One region of the Rossellomorea sp. y25 genome, then DNA from elsewhere that is predicted to be linked to it. Evidence: predicted binding sites of a transcription regulator. Region 1 holds the regulator's gene; the other holds the start of a gene.
The links. The regulator CtsR, encoded in region 1, represses protease genes until heat stress. The targets are predictions, from matches to a motif close to ATGGTCAATAAAGGTCAAACA.
Positions count from the first base shown of each region.

Region 1 (8,449 bases):
CGACCTCTCCGATAATACAATCATGAGCACTGGACGCTTTATCACGGAAGCTGGACGCAATACTCGCGGCAACAGCCAAATCAATCGCAGGTTCATCCAGTTTGACCCCTCCTGCCACTTTTAAATAAGCATCCTGCTGCTGCAATAGCATTCCTGCGCGTTTCTCCAACACGGCCATAATGAGTGAAACACGGCTATGATCGATCCCCGTCGCCATTCGTCTAGGGTTATTGAAGCTGGTCGGGGTGACAAGGGCTTGTATCTCCACCAGAACAGGTCTTGTACCTTCCATGGATGCAACGACCGTTGAGCCTGCCGCGCCTTGTGAGCGCTCCTCCAGGAATATCTCAGAAGGATTTGCGACTTCCTCCAGACCAAGCTCTTTCATTTCAAAAATCCCCATCTCATTCGTGGAACCGAAGCGATTCTTCACGGCTCTTAAAATACGATATGAATGATGGCGCTCCCCTTCAAAGTACAGTACGGTATCTACCATATGCTCCAGCAAACGAGGTCCGGCAATGGATCCTTCCTTTGTAACATGCCCTACTATGAAGATGGCAATGCCTTTTGTTTTTCCTATTCTCATTAATTCAGCTGTACACTCCCTCACCTGGGAAACACTACCGGGAGCAGACGTCACTTCAGGATGAAAAATCGTTTGAATCGAGTCGATGATGACAAAATCAGGAGAGATTTGTTCAATCGTTTGATGGATCAATTCAAGATTCGTTTCCGCAAATATATATAAATCATCCGACTTAATACTTAATCGATCTGCCCGAAGTTTTGTTTGCTTGATCGATTCTTCTCCGGATATATATAGCACCTTCTGCTTTTGATCGGCAAGCTGGGAAGATACCTGAAGCAATAAAGTAGATTTCCCGATCCCGGGATCTCCACCGATCAACACAAGTGAACCCGGAACTACTCCTCCACCTAACACCCGATTCAGCTCTTTCGATTCAGTCAATACTCTTGGTTCTTGCTTTGTTTCGATTGAGATAAGTTTTTCTGCTTTAGTGGGCCCGCTATTTTCAGAATGCATAAATGATCCTCGAGGCTTTTTCCCCGTCATCTCAACTTCTTCCACCATCGTGTTCCACTCGTTACAACCTGGACATTTGCCCATCCATTTAGCAGACTCATAACCACATGATGAACATACAAACTTTGTCTTTTTCTTTGCCAATCTATTCTTCTCCTCTTTCACTCTATTTGTTCTTTTTACATTTCATGACAATACCCATTCGAAATGATTGTATCGGTTTTATGTACTGTATTCAATTTAGGACCCTTCGAAAAGCACAGGTGGCTTGCTTAGAGGCGACAAGCATAAGACGAGTTAACCGGAAAGGCGTTTTTTGCCTTTTTGGTTAACTTGGCTTATGACCTCGAGCCTCTAGCCACCGGAGCTAGACAATAAGAAAAGCGCAGGTGGCTTGCCCAGAGGCGACAAGCATAAGACGAGTTAACCGGAAAGGCGGTTTTTTGCCTTTTTGGTTAACTTGGCTTATGACCTCGAGCCTCTAGCCACCGGAGCTAGACAATAAGAAAAGCGCAGGTGGCTTGCCCAGAGGCGACAAGCATAAGACGAGTTAACCGGAAAGGCGTTTTTTGCCTTTTTGGTTAACTTGGCTTATGACCTCGAGCCTCTAGCCACCGGAGCTAGACAATAAGAAAAGCGCAGGTGGCTTGCCCAGAGGCGACAAGCTTTTCCAGAGCTCATCAAAGGTATCCATTATTATAAAAGAGGTACACGAAAAACATAAACGTGTACCTCTTTTTTCACCTTTGTATTAAGTAGGAGTATTAGCTGCTTCTTCTTCTTTTACCTTTACAACAAACTCACTATCTTCTACATCAATAACAATATTCTGACCTGTCAGCACCTTGCCTCTTAATAACTCCTCTGACAGTTTATCCTCTACATGTTTCTGAATGGCCCGACGCAGTGGGCGCGCACCGTATTCAGGATCGAATCCTTCATCTGCTATTTTTTCTTTAGCAGCAGCAGATAGCTCTAAATGAATATCCTGCTCTTTCAAGCGACTTGTCAGTTGGTTTGACATTAGTGTCACAATCTCTTTCAGGTGATCTTTTTCAAGTGAGTGGAAGACAATGATTTCATCGATACGGTTAAGGAACTCTGGTCGGAACGCACGTTTCAGCTCTTCCATTACCTTACCTTTCATATCCTTATAATCCTGCTTTCCATCTTGAATATTGAACCCAACATATTTGTTGCTCTTAAGGGACTGGGCGCCAACGTTGGATGTCATGATCAACACCGTGTTTCTGAAGTCTACCGTTCTTCCTTTTGAGTCTGTCAAACGACCATCTTCCAAGACTTGAAGGAGGATGTTAAATACATCAGGATGTGCCTTTTCAATTTCATCTAAAAGTACGACGGAATATGGCTTACGGCGAACTTTTTCTGTTAACTGACCGCCTTCTTCATATCCTACATACCCTGGAGGAGAACCTACTAAACGTGAAGTCGAATGCTTCTCCATGTACTCAGACATATCGATGCGGATCATGGCATCCTCGTCACCGAACATAGATTCCGCTAATGCACGGGCAAGTTCCGTTTTCCCTACTCCTGTCGGTCCTAAGAAAATAAAGGAACCAATCGGACGCTTCGGATCTTTCAGCCCTGCTCTTGCACGACGGACCGCTTTCGATACTGCTACGACTGCTTCAGATTGACCAATGACTCTGGAATGAAGGATCTCTTCTAACTTAAGTAATCGATCCGTCTCAGTCTGGGCAAGTTTCGATACCGGCACTCCCGTCCAGTTCGATACAACCTTCGCAATATCTTCTACCGTCACTTCCGTATTTTCCTGACCTTGCTTTTCTTTCCATGTGTTCTTCGTTTCTTCCAGCTCTTCACGAAGCTTTTGCTCTGAATCTCTTAGAGAAGCTGCTTTTTCAAACTCTTGGCTTTGAACCGCTGCATCCTTCTCTTTACGGATTTCTTCCAGCTTTGCTTCAAGCTCTTTCAGGTTTGGCGGCGTTGTATAAGAACGTAAGCGCACCTTAGACCCAGCTTCATCAATTAAATCAATTGCCTTATCCGGTAAGAAGCGGTCTGAAATGTAGCGATCAGACAGTTTCACTGCCGCATCAATCGCTTCATCTGTGATCGATACGCGGTGATGGGCTTCATAACGATCGCGTAAGCCCTTGAGAATCTGAATAGACTCTTCTGCCGTTGGCTCATTGACTTGAATTGGTTGGAAACGACGCTCCAGCGCAGCATCCTTTTCAATATATTTACGGTACTCATCTAATGTTGTCGCACCGATACATTGTAACTCTCCACGAGCAAGAGATGGTTTTAAAATGTTCGATGCATCGATGGCGCCTTCAGCTCCGCCTGCTCCGATTAACGTATGAAGCTCATCGATGAACAGGATGATATTACCTGCCTGACGAATTTCATCCATTACTTTCTTTAATCGATCCTCGAATTCACCGCGGTATTTCGTACCGGCTACCACTGTACCCATATCCAGGGTCATTACGCGTTTATCCCGAAGGATTTCAGGCACTTCATTTGCAATGATCTGTTGTGCAAGGCCCTCGGCAATCGCTGTCTTACCTACACCAGGCTCACCGATTAACACCGGGTTATTCTTCGTACGGCGACTTAAAACTTCAATGACACGCTGAATTTCTTTGCTTCGTCCGATAACCGGATCTAAGCTTCCTTCACGGGCGATTGCCGTTAAGTCCCGGGCTAAGCTATCAAGGGTAGGCGTATTGGCATTGGCATTGCCCGCGCCCTGGTGGTTGCTTGAGTCATTACTTCCTAGTAACTGCAATACTTGCTGTCTTGCTTTATTTAAGCTGACACCAAGATTTCCGAGTACACGAGCGGCTACTCCTTCACCTTCACGAATTAACCCTAATAAAATATGTTCTGTTCCTACATATGAGTGTCCCAGTTTACGAGCCTCATCCATAGAAAGCTCAATCACTTTCTTCGCTCTGGGTGTATAATGAATCGTTTGAGATTTCTCGGTTCCTTTCCCGATCAACCCCTCCACTTCTTTCTGAATCTTTTCAGGGCTCAGTCCCAACGCCGTAAGTGCTTTAGCGGCAATTCCTTCACCCTCGCGGACAAGTCCCAATAAAATATGTTCAGTACCAATATTACTGTGCGCCAAACGAATCGCTTCTTCTTGAGCTAACGCTAATACCTTTTGTGCTCTTTCTGTAAATCGACCAAACATCATATTATTTTTCCTCCTCACATGTATCCTTATCTAACTTAATTCGCTCTCGAATCAAAGAAGACCTTCTTATATCTCTTTCATTTGGTCTCAATGGACCTCCAGAATATTGTTGTAAAAATCCCGGTTGGGTTAAAATCATTAGTTCATTCAATATATTCTTAGATATGACTTTGATGTATCCTAAATCAATCCCAAGCCTGACATCCGATAAACACTTAGCTGCTTCCTTGGACTCAATAATTCGACTGTGCTCCAACACACCAAGTGAACGAAAGATCCTATCTTCTAATTGTATGTTAGACGTTTTAACTAATGCGTCCCTTGCCGATTGTTCTTTATCGATGATCTGTTTCACAACACTTAACAAATCTTCCACAATATCTTCCTCTGACTTACCGAGTGTCGTCTGATTCGAAATCTGGAAGATGTTTCCCAACGCCTCGCTGCCTTCTCCATAAATCCCTCTTACCACCAGACCTAATTGGTTAATGGCAGGAATGATACGATTTAACTGCTGGGTCAGGACCAGACCAGGCAAGTGCATCATGACAGAAGCTCTAAGCCCCGTTCCTACATTGGTAGGACAAGTCGTTAAATATCCATGTTTCTCATCAAAAGCAAAATCAAATTCGCTTTCAAACCAATCATCAATCTGATTCGCTCTCTGTAAAGCTTCCTTCAATTGTAAACCTGGATATAAACACTGTATTCGAATATGATCCTCTTCGTTTACCATTATGCTAATATCTTCTTCACTGGATAAAAGGACAGCCCCATAGTTCGTGTCCTCTGCCAAGTTAGGGCTAATAAGGTGTTTCTCCATCAATACCCTCTTTTGGAGTGGCTGAATCTCACTTGTAGGTAAAAATTCTAATTCACCTAATTTCTTCGGGTATAAAGAGAGCTTATCCTTCACGCGATCCACAATTTCTTTTGCTTCCTCAGAAGAATAAAGAGTAGAGAATCGAAAGTCTGTCAGGTTCCTCGCGAGGCGAACCCGTGAGCTGAGAACAATATCCGAATTCGGTCCCTCTTCATTCATCCAAGAACTAACAGCATTTTGTAAAAATCTCTCTAGACTCATCCTTTATCTCCTCCCTCTTTTTTAACATCTTTCTCCAGGGAGCGAATTTCGTCTCGTATCTCTGCTGCTTTTTCAAACTCTTCATCCGCAATCATCGTTTGCAGTTCTGACTTCAACTGCTGAATTTTTTTCTTCACATGAATGGCCCCGCCCATGCGTTCCGGAACCTTCCCGTGATGCTCCACATTTCCACTATGAACACGTTTTAATAGAGGAGTCAGCTCATCTTTGAACGTCTCATAACAATGAGCACACCCAAATCTTCCCACATTAATGAATTGCTGCAAGGTCATTTTACACTTTTCACACTGTAAAACCTCTGTCTTGGGTATTTCCGCTTCCTTTGCCTGCTTAAATGCAGGGGCTATATTAAGAAGACCTGCCAATAGATTGTTCACTGAGAAGCCGGAAGAAGAATCAAACATAAACATTTCACCCTTATCCTGAGCGCATTGCTCGCATAAATGAACCTCTGTCTTTTCCCCATTTATCACCTTGGTAAAATGAAGGGTTGCAGGTCTTTCATTACACTCTTGACAAATCATCCTACTCACCTCTCAAAACTTACTCGTACTTCAATGTATCCAGCATGGCCCTGAGCATTCTTCCCCTCAATACGTCCCGTTCAGGTAAATCGACCATGATCACCGAACGGTCCATTACGCTCAGCATGATCTTTGCTTCCCGTTCAGAGATAATATCCTCTTCTACTAATCGAAACACAATATCAGCTGCCGTATTCTGGCTGATCGTCTGAGTAATGAGTGCTACCAGCTGGTCAATTAGATGAACTTGATCGTGGGCCTTTACTTTCATAATTCTGATATAGCCCCCGCCACCTCGTTTACTCTCTACTACATACCCTCTTTCTATCGTGAACCGGGTATTGATCACATAATTAATTTGAGAAGGAACACATTGAAACTTATCAGCGATCTCGCTTCTTTTAATCTCGACTATCTCACTTTCACTCAGTTCTAAAACATTCTTTAAATAACGTTCAATGATGTCGGATATGTTCCTCATCAAACCTCCTCCTCATTTTGACTTTGACTATATTTGACTATAATTATACAACCGTGTTTTAAACTTTGCAATTATGAAGTTTGACCTTAGAAGTTTTCCTGTTTTAGGAAGGTTTTAAACGTGAAAATGTGAGTTTGTTGGATAGATTTTAGGAAATGGGGCATTGAGAGGGAGTGTTTTTTTATACGGGGAGGGCAGTGATAAGGGTCGGGAGTTGATTTTTGGAGAGGGGTGGAAGGATGGTCGACCTGTGATGTGATGGAATGGTGAATGGTCTATTGGTGTGATTGAGGAAGAGTGAAAGTTAGTAATTTGGATGGATTACTTACACTAAAAAGTTGGATTTATTGGGAATTAGTTTATCTTTTCAGCTGTATAGAGGAGTGATGTTCAATCCACAATCTCAAAAATTCAAACGACAAAAAAAGCAGCTCCTAAGAGCTACTCTTTTTCATATTTGCCTGGCGACGTCCTACTCTCACAGGGGGAGATCCCCCAACTACCATCGGCGCTGAAGAGCTTAACTTCCGTGTTCGGCATGGGAACGGGTGTGACCTCTTCGCCATTGTCACCAGACGAATTATTCAATTGAAGGATTGTTCCTTCAAAACTAGATAAAGAATTGATGTCAAGAAAGCCGAATACCGACCAATTGTTGTTCATTTAAAAAATGACTCTTTGTGGTTAAGTCCTCGATCGATTAGTATCAGTCAACTCCACATGTCGCCATGCTTCCATCTCTGACCTATCTACCTAGTCATCTTCTAGGGATCTTACTCACATACGTGATGGGAAATCTCATCTCGAGGGGGGCTTCATGCTTAGATGCTTTCAGCACTTATCCCTTCCGCACATAGCTACCCAGCGATGCCTTTGGCAAGACAACTGGTACACCAGCGGTGCGTCCATCCCGGTCCTCTCGTACTAAGGACAGCTCCTCTCAAATTTCCTGCGCCCACGACGGATAGGGACCGAACTGTCTCACGACGTTCTGAACCCAGCTCGCGTACCGCTTTAATGGGCGAACAGCCCAACCCTTGGGACCGACTACAGCCCCAGGATGCGATGAGCCGACATCGAGGTGCCAAACCTCCCCGTCGATGTGGACTCTTGGGGGAGATAAGCCTGTTATCCCCGGGGTAGCTTTTATCCGTTGAGCGATGGCCCTTCCATGCGGAACCACCGGATCACTAAGCCCGACTTTCGTCCCTGCTCGACTTGTAGGTCTCGCAGTCAAGCTCCCTTGTGCCTTTACACTCTGCGAATGATTTCCAACCATTCTGAGGGAACCTTTGGGCGCCTCCGTTACTCTTTAGGAGGCGACCGCCCCAGTCAAACTGCCCACCTGACACTGTCTCCCACCCCGATAAGGGGCGCGGGTTAGAATTTCAATACAGCCAGGGTAGTATCCCACCGATGCCTCCACCGAAGCTGGCGCTCCGGCTTCCAAGGCTCCTACCTATCCTGTACAAGCTGTACCAAAATTCAATATCAGGCTACAGTAAAGCTCCACGGGGTCTTTCCGTCCTGTCGCGGGTAACCTGCATCTTCACAGGTACTATAATTTCACCGAGTCTCTCGTTGAGACAGTGCCCAGATCGTTACGCCTTTCGTGCGGGTCGGAACTTACCCGACAAGGAATTTCGCTACCTTAGGACCGTTATAGTTACGGCCGCCGTTTACTGGGGCTTCGATTCGCACCTTCGCTTGCGCTAAGCACTCCTCTTAACCTTCCAGCACCGGGCAGGCGTCAGCCCCTATACTTCGCCTTACGGCTTCGCAGAGACCTGTGTTTTTGCTAAACAGTCGCCTGGGCCTATTCACTGCGGCTCTCTCGGGCTTGCACCCTACCAGAGCACCCCTTCTCCCGAAGTTACGGGGTCATTTTGCCGAGTTCCTTAACGAGAGTTCTCTCGCTCACCTTAGGATTCTCTCCTCGCCTACCTGTGTCGGTTTGCGGTACGGGCACCTTTTTCCTCGCTAGAGGCTTTTCTTGGCAGTGTGGAATCAGGAACTTCGCTACTATAATTCGCTCGCTATCACAGCTCAGCCTTCACGATGATGGGATTTGCCTCATCATCAGCCTAACTGC
Region 1 covers NZ_CP145886.1:108,429-116,877, reverse strand. The annotation lists gene radA (DNA repair protein RadA) at 1-1,192, opposite strand, end outside; gene clpC (ATP-dependent protease ATP-binding subunit ClpC) at 1,800-4,247, opposite strand; gene AAEM60_RS00585 (protein arginine kinase) at 4,249-5,331, opposite strand; gene AAEM60_RS00580 (UvrB/UvrC motif-containing protein) at 5,328-5,876, opposite strand; gene AAEM60_RS00575 (CtsR family transcriptional regulator) at 5,896-6,357, opposite strand; rRNA gene rrf (5S ribosomal RNA) at 6,817-6,933, opposite strand; rRNA gene AAEM60_RS00565 (23S ribosomal RNA) at 7,038-8,449, opposite strand, start outside.

Region 2 (8,449 bases), 1.5 Mb from region 1:
TTGATGGGGAATTAAAAAGTCAACATCTTCCTTCTTTAATCCCGCTTTTTCAATTACATTTACGCTCGATTCGCCCATTTGACGAACCGCAAATTTAAATACTTCGCGACCGTTCATGATGATATTTTCTTCCTGGTACAGATGTTTTGCACCCGATCCGTCTGCACCTAATTCAAAGGCAAGTATTCCTTTGCCATCTGGAACAGGCCCAAGTACTGCTGCACCTGCTGCGTCTCCAAAGAGAACAGCTGTATTACGGTCATCCCAATCTGTAATTTTTGATAACTTTTCAACTCCTACAACGAGCACATGCTTATACGCGCCATTGTCGATAAACTGCTTTGCCGTAATCATACCATACATAAATCCGGCACATGCTGCACTTAAATCCATTGCTGCGGCTTTCTTTGCTCCTAATCTTTCTTGAAGCAAGCAAGCTACAGATGGGAATGGCTGGTCAGGTGTGACCGTAGCCACAAGGATCAGATCAATTTCTTCTGCAGAGATAGCTGCATCTGCGATGGCCGTTTTTGCTGCTTCATAAGCCATGTCTGATGTGTCTGTTTCATTATCTGCTATTCTCCTCTCTTCAATGCCTGTTCTCGTACGAATCCATTCGTCTGATGTTTCCACCATTTTCTCAAGATCTGCATTGGTTACGACTTTCTCGGGAAGGTAACGCCCAATTCCAATAATCCCTGTATTCATACTGGCATTCCCTACTTTCTTTTTTTATGTTTTTTCTCTTATACTTTAGTTTATTATCAATTATTATGACTTGGTACTAATTTTATCGAAGATTTCTACTTTCTGCAATTATTTTTTCTTTTCCATTTCTTCTACGCGTTTGACCATACTCGTACAACCCTTCTCCTCATAGGTTATGTAGTAGGCAGAGGGGGTGAGAATATGTCTGAAGAAAAAAAGCTGCATCCATTTGATCAGATGATGTACGGAGGAAGGATCCCTAAAAAAGAAGCGCATCCTTCTCAGGAGAAGCGTGCAGGCAAAAATGAAGAAGGATCATTACTTGATGGCGTTCATTCCATTATGAATTCCATCGATGAATTGAAACCACTCTATAAGAAAATCAGTCCACTATTAAAGCAATGGACTATAAAGTAATAAAAAAACGGTTCATTGATATCGTCAATGAACCGTTTTCCTCTACACTTACTTGTTATGTAAGGCTTCCTGTTTGCCTAATTCATAGGCTTCACTCATGACTTGTGTAAACAGTGTCATAAATGGTTGCAGCATCTCAGGAGAGAACTCAACACCCGCTTGATCAAGTTGCTCTTTTGCTTGCGGGAAGTACTTCATGGCAATTTGCATAAATTCCATCGTTTTGTCTTGATTCATTGCTTCGATTCCTTTCCATTCGGCAATTTGCCTGTTTCGATATAGGCTTGAACATGTTGCTTCATCTCAGCTTGAAAGTCTTTTGGAATGACAGGACTATATTTCCCCATGGAAATGACTCCGTCTTCAAAATCAAATTCAAGGTTTCCTGAATCGAGCTCGTCATTTGCGAACCTTTCTGCAACTACACCATACAGCTTATCTGCATGCTGCACCGTACTCGTTAAAACCGTGGATTCCCCTAAATCAGATTGATCAGATACATAACCAATGGCATAGAGTCCCTTTTCCTTCAGCTTTTCGATTACAGATACATTATAGCCGTCACCTGCCGGATAAACAACATCGACTCGCTGATTCAATAAACCCTCCAGCTTTTCAAAAGCAATGTCTTGATCGTCCCAGTGATTGGTATACTCGATAATGAGCTCAGATTCACTTTTTTGGAATTTCGCTCCATCAATAAACCCTTGAACTTCGGGCTGCCATTCAAAAGCAGCAATCACTCCGACTTTATTCGTTTTAGATTGATAGGCTGCTGTCATGCCTCCGAAGAAGCCCATTGCATAGCCTTTAAATTGTAGACTGGTTGTATTCTCCTCTGTGGCATTTCCATTAAAGCTTACAAAATGCATATTGGGATACTCACCGGAAAGGGTGTTAAATATCTTGGAATATTCACTTCCGTGACCAAACACTAAAGTAACTTCATCATCATTATATGCTTTTACCGCTTGTTTAATTGATGTATCATTCTTTATACTCTCTTTATAGAAGACGTCAGCATCATAATCGGATTGAATCTTTAATAATCCTTTGTATCCTTTTGTTCCCCAAACCCCATCGTCTACGGTTTCCGGAACCAGTAAACCAACTTTTTCTATTTCAGCACTGTTTCCTGCTGAACAACCACTTATTCCAATGAGGAATACAATCAAGAAAATGGTGTAAAATTTCTTACTCATTTGCAGCAACTCCTTTAAAGCCCGTGCAGCATCTATAAAAAGAATCAATAGAAAATGTTTACATCATACTTATTTTACCCTCATCCCTATCTACATGGAAAGAAAAAATTTTCTTATTCCTGAATTTCATGCAAAGTGATCCCTCTTAATTGTTCCTTCAATATCCTTTCATGAGACTTAGAAGGTTTGACAATAAGCTCTTTACCATTTGGTTCGGCATTCATGCGCGGGGGTGAAAAAGATCTCTTCGTCACATAAGATAAGGCTTCATTCCAGCTTTTGCTTGAGAGTGCTTTCACCGTATAGACTTCTGTATTGGATGAATGATTTACAATGGAACGGGCAGCGTCCTTCACATAGATCGCTCCACTTGGATCATCAATGTAATTGGAGTCAACATCTTCTCCAATCAAAAGTCGAGCAAACAGAAAGTCATTCGGCTGGTGAATTCCGTATAAAGTTGGAAGGTAAAATACGGTTCCTTCTTCCTTATGGTTATGATTTATCGCACTATTGGGATAAATTCGAATGATCGTGAGAGGTTGTTCATTTTTTGAAATCAGCCCTTCTACTTCTGACAAGTAACTCACTTTATTCTCTCTTACCTGATCATAATATGGAAGGAACACACGGCATCCAGATTGTATTTCCTTATCCCAGTCTTCATAAGGAACATATTGAATGTTTGAGTTCCTTCCAATTTCTAACCACTTATCCTTCACTTCTTTGTTTTCATCAATTGCGGTCACGGTCCATCCATTCTCAAGAAGGGCATCACATAGTTCAAATCCCAAGAACTGCTGAGCAGCAAAAACGAATGCATGATTCAAGTCAATCACTCCAATGTGTTTGTTATAACTCTTTCTCATGTAAAGAAAAGTATGAGGCAAATTTCCCTCCGAGAGAAGCACGCTTTTCAGGAAGCACAAAGAATAAATCCGTTGATGTTCCTTTTTCTAAACGCTCTGTATATATATCTTTTATGAGAGTGAATTGATTTTTATAACGATTAAGAGTCGTTGACTGAACAATATAAAGTGGAATCGAGATGTTTTTAAATACTTCGTAGTCCTTTGATTGTTGACTGATGAATGCTTCGCAGTCCTCCTCTTTCAATCGAAACGTGTGCGCTAGTTCTTTTATTATCTTTTTATAAAAGAATTTCTGTTCCTTCTCTTGTTCTAAATGATCATATAGTGACACACAGGGTGAGAGCATAACGGCACTTCTAATATCTAGTTCCATTTTTGGGTAGAGGTTTTTCAACACCAACGCTCCCATTCCTTCGGCCAATATATGAATCTTTCCATTAATGATTTCAGATCGTTTTACATGTTGATAAAGTCGCTTGGCTAACTGCACGGCTTGATCGCTACCCCAATTCGCTCCATAAAGATTACTATAATAAACAATATATCCTTTGGCGGTCAGCTCTTGAATCCACTTGTAGCGTGCCTCATGTTGTACCCAAAAGCTGCTCTTATCATCTACATAGTGATGGGAATCTCCTATAACCATTACAGCGAATCCATTTGGGCGTTCAGGATAATGAATCATGCACCACTCTTGCTCTAATTGAAACAATCGCTGATACATTAGAATTTCTCCTTTTACATAGTAAGTCATTATAGTTTATGTAAGGAGAAAACATTGGTCAGGGAGATAGCCCATAGAACCCCATATATTTGCAAATTTAGTCGGTTACCTCCATCGATTATGCAGGAGTGGTATGGAAAGATGATAAGGGTTACATTTCACAGATTAGTCATTTATTATTTCCTGAAGCTGTGGTAAGATAAAAAAGATTGAAATTGGTTACAAATTGCTAATAAATTAGTTGATTACATAGGAATGAGGTGACTTGGCGTGAGATTTTTCTGGATGTTTTTCTGGGCATTTGCTCTTACTGAAATGTTAACTTACGTTGTAAGTTCAATGAATGGAACTGCTTTTCACTTTGAAACAGGATTAATTTTATCGGTTTGTGTAACGGTATTAGTATTCATTATCACGCTTGTTATTCCAAACGAGCCAGTCGAAAAGCACTAAAAAAAGCAGCCAGATCCGGCTGCTTTTTTTATTTGGTCCTAACTGATCAATAAGCCATTTTCCCCTGCCTCAATGGTGATGGTATCATTCGTTTTAATATTTCCAGCAATCAATTCTCTTGCCAGTTTGGTTTCTACTTCTCTCTGCAAATACCTTTTCAGAGGGCGCGCACCATAAACTGGATCATAAGCCGACTGTGCTATAAATTCTTTTGCACTCTCAGTCAATGACAGTGAAATATGCTGTTCTTCCACTCGTTTTTGTAAATCTTCCACCAGCTTATCGATGATCCCTTTTATATTCTCAATGCTCAATGGTTTAAAGAGAATAATGTCGTCGACCCTGTTAAGGAACTCCGGTCTGAAAGAGGAACGAAGCTGACTCATGACCAGGTTCTTCGTTTCTATATCCATTTCCTCTTCCCCCTTATTTCGTTCGAGGAGATGAGAAGATCCGATGTTAGAAGTCATAATGATCACCGTGTTCTTACAATCAACCGTCCTTCCTTGAGAATCGGTTATCCTCCCATCATCGAGCATTTGCAGAAGAATATTGAATACTTCTGGATGAGCTTTTTCAATTTCATCAAGAAGAATGACCGAATAGGGTTTTCGTCTAATTGCTTCTGTCAGCTGACCGCCTTCTTCATATCCTACATATCCCGGAGGTGCACCGATCAAACGTGAAACGGCATGCTTCTCCATATATTCAGACATATCAATTCGGATCATCTGTTCCTCACTATCAAACAACGTATGAGCAAGTGTCTTCGCAAGCTCTGTCTTCCCTACTCCCGTAGGACCTAAGAAAATGAATGAACCAATCGGACGATTCGGATCTTTAATCCCTGCTCTCGCACGTATAACGGCGTCACTCACCAATTGAACAGCCTCATCCTGCCCGATCACCCGTTCATGCAGAATACGATCAAGCTTCAACAGCTTCTCTCGTTCACCTTCTACAAGTTTAGTGACTGGTATCCCTGTCCATCTCGATACAATATTGGCTACTTCTTCCTCCGTTACTTCTTCTCGCAGCAGGCGTCCATCCTGCTCTTTCATCATCTCTTGCTCAACTGTATCAAGCTCTTTTTCCATTGCAGGAATCCTGCCATGACGAAGCTCTGCTGCTTTGTTGAGATCATAATCACTTTCTGCTTCTTCCAGCATGCGCCTGAGCTTCTCCAGTTCTTCCCGCTTCTCCTGAACAATCCCAATACTCTCTTTCTCTTGCTCCCATTTTAACTTCATCGCGGTCGCTTTTTCCTTCAGATTACTTAAATCTTCACGGATTCTATCGAGTCGTTCAAGGCTTGCCGGATCCTTTTCCTTATTTAGAGCTGCTTCTTCAATTTCAAGCTGCATCACTTTACGTGTGACTTCATCCAATTCTGACGGCATAGAGTCAATTTCGGTACGGATCATCGCACATGCCTCGTCGATTAAATCAATGGCTTTGTCCGGCAGGAATCGGTCAGAAATGTAGCGGTCAGAAAGTTTAGAAGCTGCCACAATGGCCCGGTCATGAATATTGACTCCATGATGAATTTCAAAACGTTCCTTCAAGCCTCTTAAAATTGATATCGTATCTTCTACATTGGGCTCCTGAACGAGAACTTGTTGAAATCGCCTTTCCAAAGCGGGATCCTTTTCGATGTACTTACGGTATTCATTGAGAGTCGTCGCACCTATACAATGCAGCTCTCCCCTCGCAAGCATCGGCTTCAAGATATTACCCGCATCCATTGCTCCTTCCGTCTTCCCTGCGCCGACAATCGTATGAAGTTCATCGATAAACAGAAGAATGCGACCCTCACTCTTTTTCACTTCCTGCAATACTGCCTTTAGCCGTTCTTCAAACTCTCCCCTGAACTTGGCACCAGCAACCAAAGAGCTCATATCCAATTCGAAGATGGTTTTATCCTTCAAGCCCTCCGGGACATCTTTTCTGACAATCCGCTGTGCGAGTCCTTCAACGATCGCAGTCTTCCCGACTCCAGGCTCCCCTATAAGAACAGGATTATTTTTCGTCTTACGGGAAAGGATACGTATCACATGGCGGATTTCACTGTCCCTGCCTATGACTGGATCTATCCTCCCCGACTTTACATCGGCAACAAGATCCCTCCCATACTTTTTCAACGCTTCATATTTTACTTCAGGGTTCTGTGTGTTCACCTTGCTCCCTCCTCTGATCGTTTCAATAATCTCCTTTAATTCTTTTTCTGTCAGATGATGTTTGGTTAAGTATGTCGTAATCGGGTGGTTCCTTTGGATGAATAACCCAAGGGCAAGATGTTCGACCGATACATAGTCATCTTCCCATTTAGTCTTTAAGGCCTCACTATCTTGCATAAGCTGATGAATATCTCTTGCGAAAAACTGTCCATACTGCAGCCCTTCTCCCTCCACAGCAGGGATATCGTTTAATCTGTCATCAATCCATTCTCTTAGGCCATCTACTTTTACCCCTCCACGGGCATATATCGTTCGAAGAAAACTGTTTTCTGAACCAAGGAGAGATTTCCACAAATGAAGCAGGGTGATATCTGTATGTAATTTTTCTTTAGCTGCCTCTCCTGCAGAAACCAATCCTTCTTGAATGCTGTGAGTCATATTATCAAATTTCATCGTGCTTCACCTCGGATTTTGACCTTTATTGACCTTTACATCTATTATATCCCTTTCGATGAAAAAAGGAAAAGAAAAAGGAACAAGGAGTGCCTCCGATAGACGTCACCATTCATGCTAAATAGTGAACAGTCGCCACGACATCCTTGTTCCTTATGGGGTTAAGGTTTTCTCATATACGTCCAAAGACGATTATGGTTGGAGTTTTCAGGAAATCGGTCTCCCGCTTTCAACCGTAGTTTTTGCGGATTTTTCACCATGCTTCCAGTTTCACCAATTTCTATATACTCTCCATTATTAGGTGCTTTTTCTCCAGCTTTAAATTGTCGTGACTGTCCCATTCTTACCCCTCCTTTTCGAAGCGATGCTTCCTTACTATTTTTCTACAAGGCCGAACATTCATGCATGCCAGATGAAGGATATCAGAATGCTTTATATGATAAACAAGTTACGGTTCGGTTAACATTTGGAAAAAGGCTTTACAGTCTTTCCCTTTATGGTGTTAAATTAAAAACTGTGGAGAAAAAAAGCTTGGAGGATACACAATGGATTTTTATCTGATTATGAAATACTTGTTTTTAGGGATTTTTCAAGGGTTTACTGAACCAATCCCTATTTCATCCAGCGGGCACTTATTGTTAGCCCAGCATTTCCTTGGTATAAAGGATGCCACCTTGACATTTGAAATCCTGGTTAATACAGCTTCATTAGTGGCTGTACTCATTATTTACCGTGAAGATATCATGCGTCTGATCGTGAATGGCTTAGGCTATTTCAAACATAAAACACCTGAAACGAAACGTGATTTTCATTTCATTGTTTACTTATTGATTGGTACGATCCCAGCCGGGGTGATTGGTGTATTATTCGGAGACGTGATTGAGGAACATTTAACATCTGTTATCACAGTAGGAATTACACTTATTATTACAGGTATTGCCTTATGGTTAATCCGTAACCTTCGAGGAAGAAAAAATGACGGTGACTTAAATGTCAAAGACGCCATCATCATAGGTCTTGCTCAGGCTGTGGCCCTTATTCCTGGAATCAGTCGTTCCGGTGCAACCATCGTAGCTGCAATGGCTAGTGGAATGAAGGCTGAAACGGCATTGCGTTTCTCTTTCCTCCTCTATATTCCAGTAAGTGTAGGGGTTATGGTATTCGGAATAAGTGATCTTATAGAGGATCCGAATCTTGCTTCAATGGCCATTCCATACTTAGTTGCGTTCATTGCATCACTTATTGCTTCATACTTCTCATTAAAGTGGTTCATGAATATTATGGCTAAAGGAAACTTGAAATATTTTGCCGTTTATTGTGCCGTTGTCGGAGCTGCTGTATTAATTTTCGCTTAATTCCCTTCTATCTGTCTGTTTCCTTTGGTAAGCTTTGAGTATAAGACATTATGATGGAAATGATGTGATCTCATGAGTGAAAATCTAG
Region 2 covers NZ_CP145886.1:1,637,852-1,646,300, reverse strand. The annotation lists gene AAEM60_RS08205 (beta-ketoacyl-ACP synthase III) at 1-708, opposite strand, end outside; gene AAEM60_RS08200 (hypothetical protein) at 910-1,125, shown strand; gene AAEM60_RS08195 (ComZ family protein) at 1,174-1,362, opposite strand; gene AAEM60_RS08190 (BMP family ABC transporter substrate-binding protein) at 1,359-2,327, opposite strand; gene AAEM60_RS08185 (hypothetical protein) at 2,441-3,157, opposite strand; gene AAEM60_RS08180 (hydrolase) at 3,180-3,923, opposite strand; gene AAEM60_RS08175 (DUF2929 family protein) at 4,194-4,376, shown strand; gene clpB (ATP-dependent chaperone ClpB) at 4,415-7,006, opposite strand; gene AAEM60_RS08165 (YjzC family protein) at 7,168-7,347, opposite strand; gene AAEM60_RS08160 (undecaprenyl-diphosphate phosphatase) at 7,552-8,361, shown strand; gene AAEM60_RS08155 (Crp/Fnr family transcriptional regulator) at 8,434-8,449, shown strand, end outside.
Region 2: clpB (ATP-dependent chaperone ClpB) is a predicted target of CtsR. The motif match lies at 7,022-7,042, and genes of this name have one in related genera.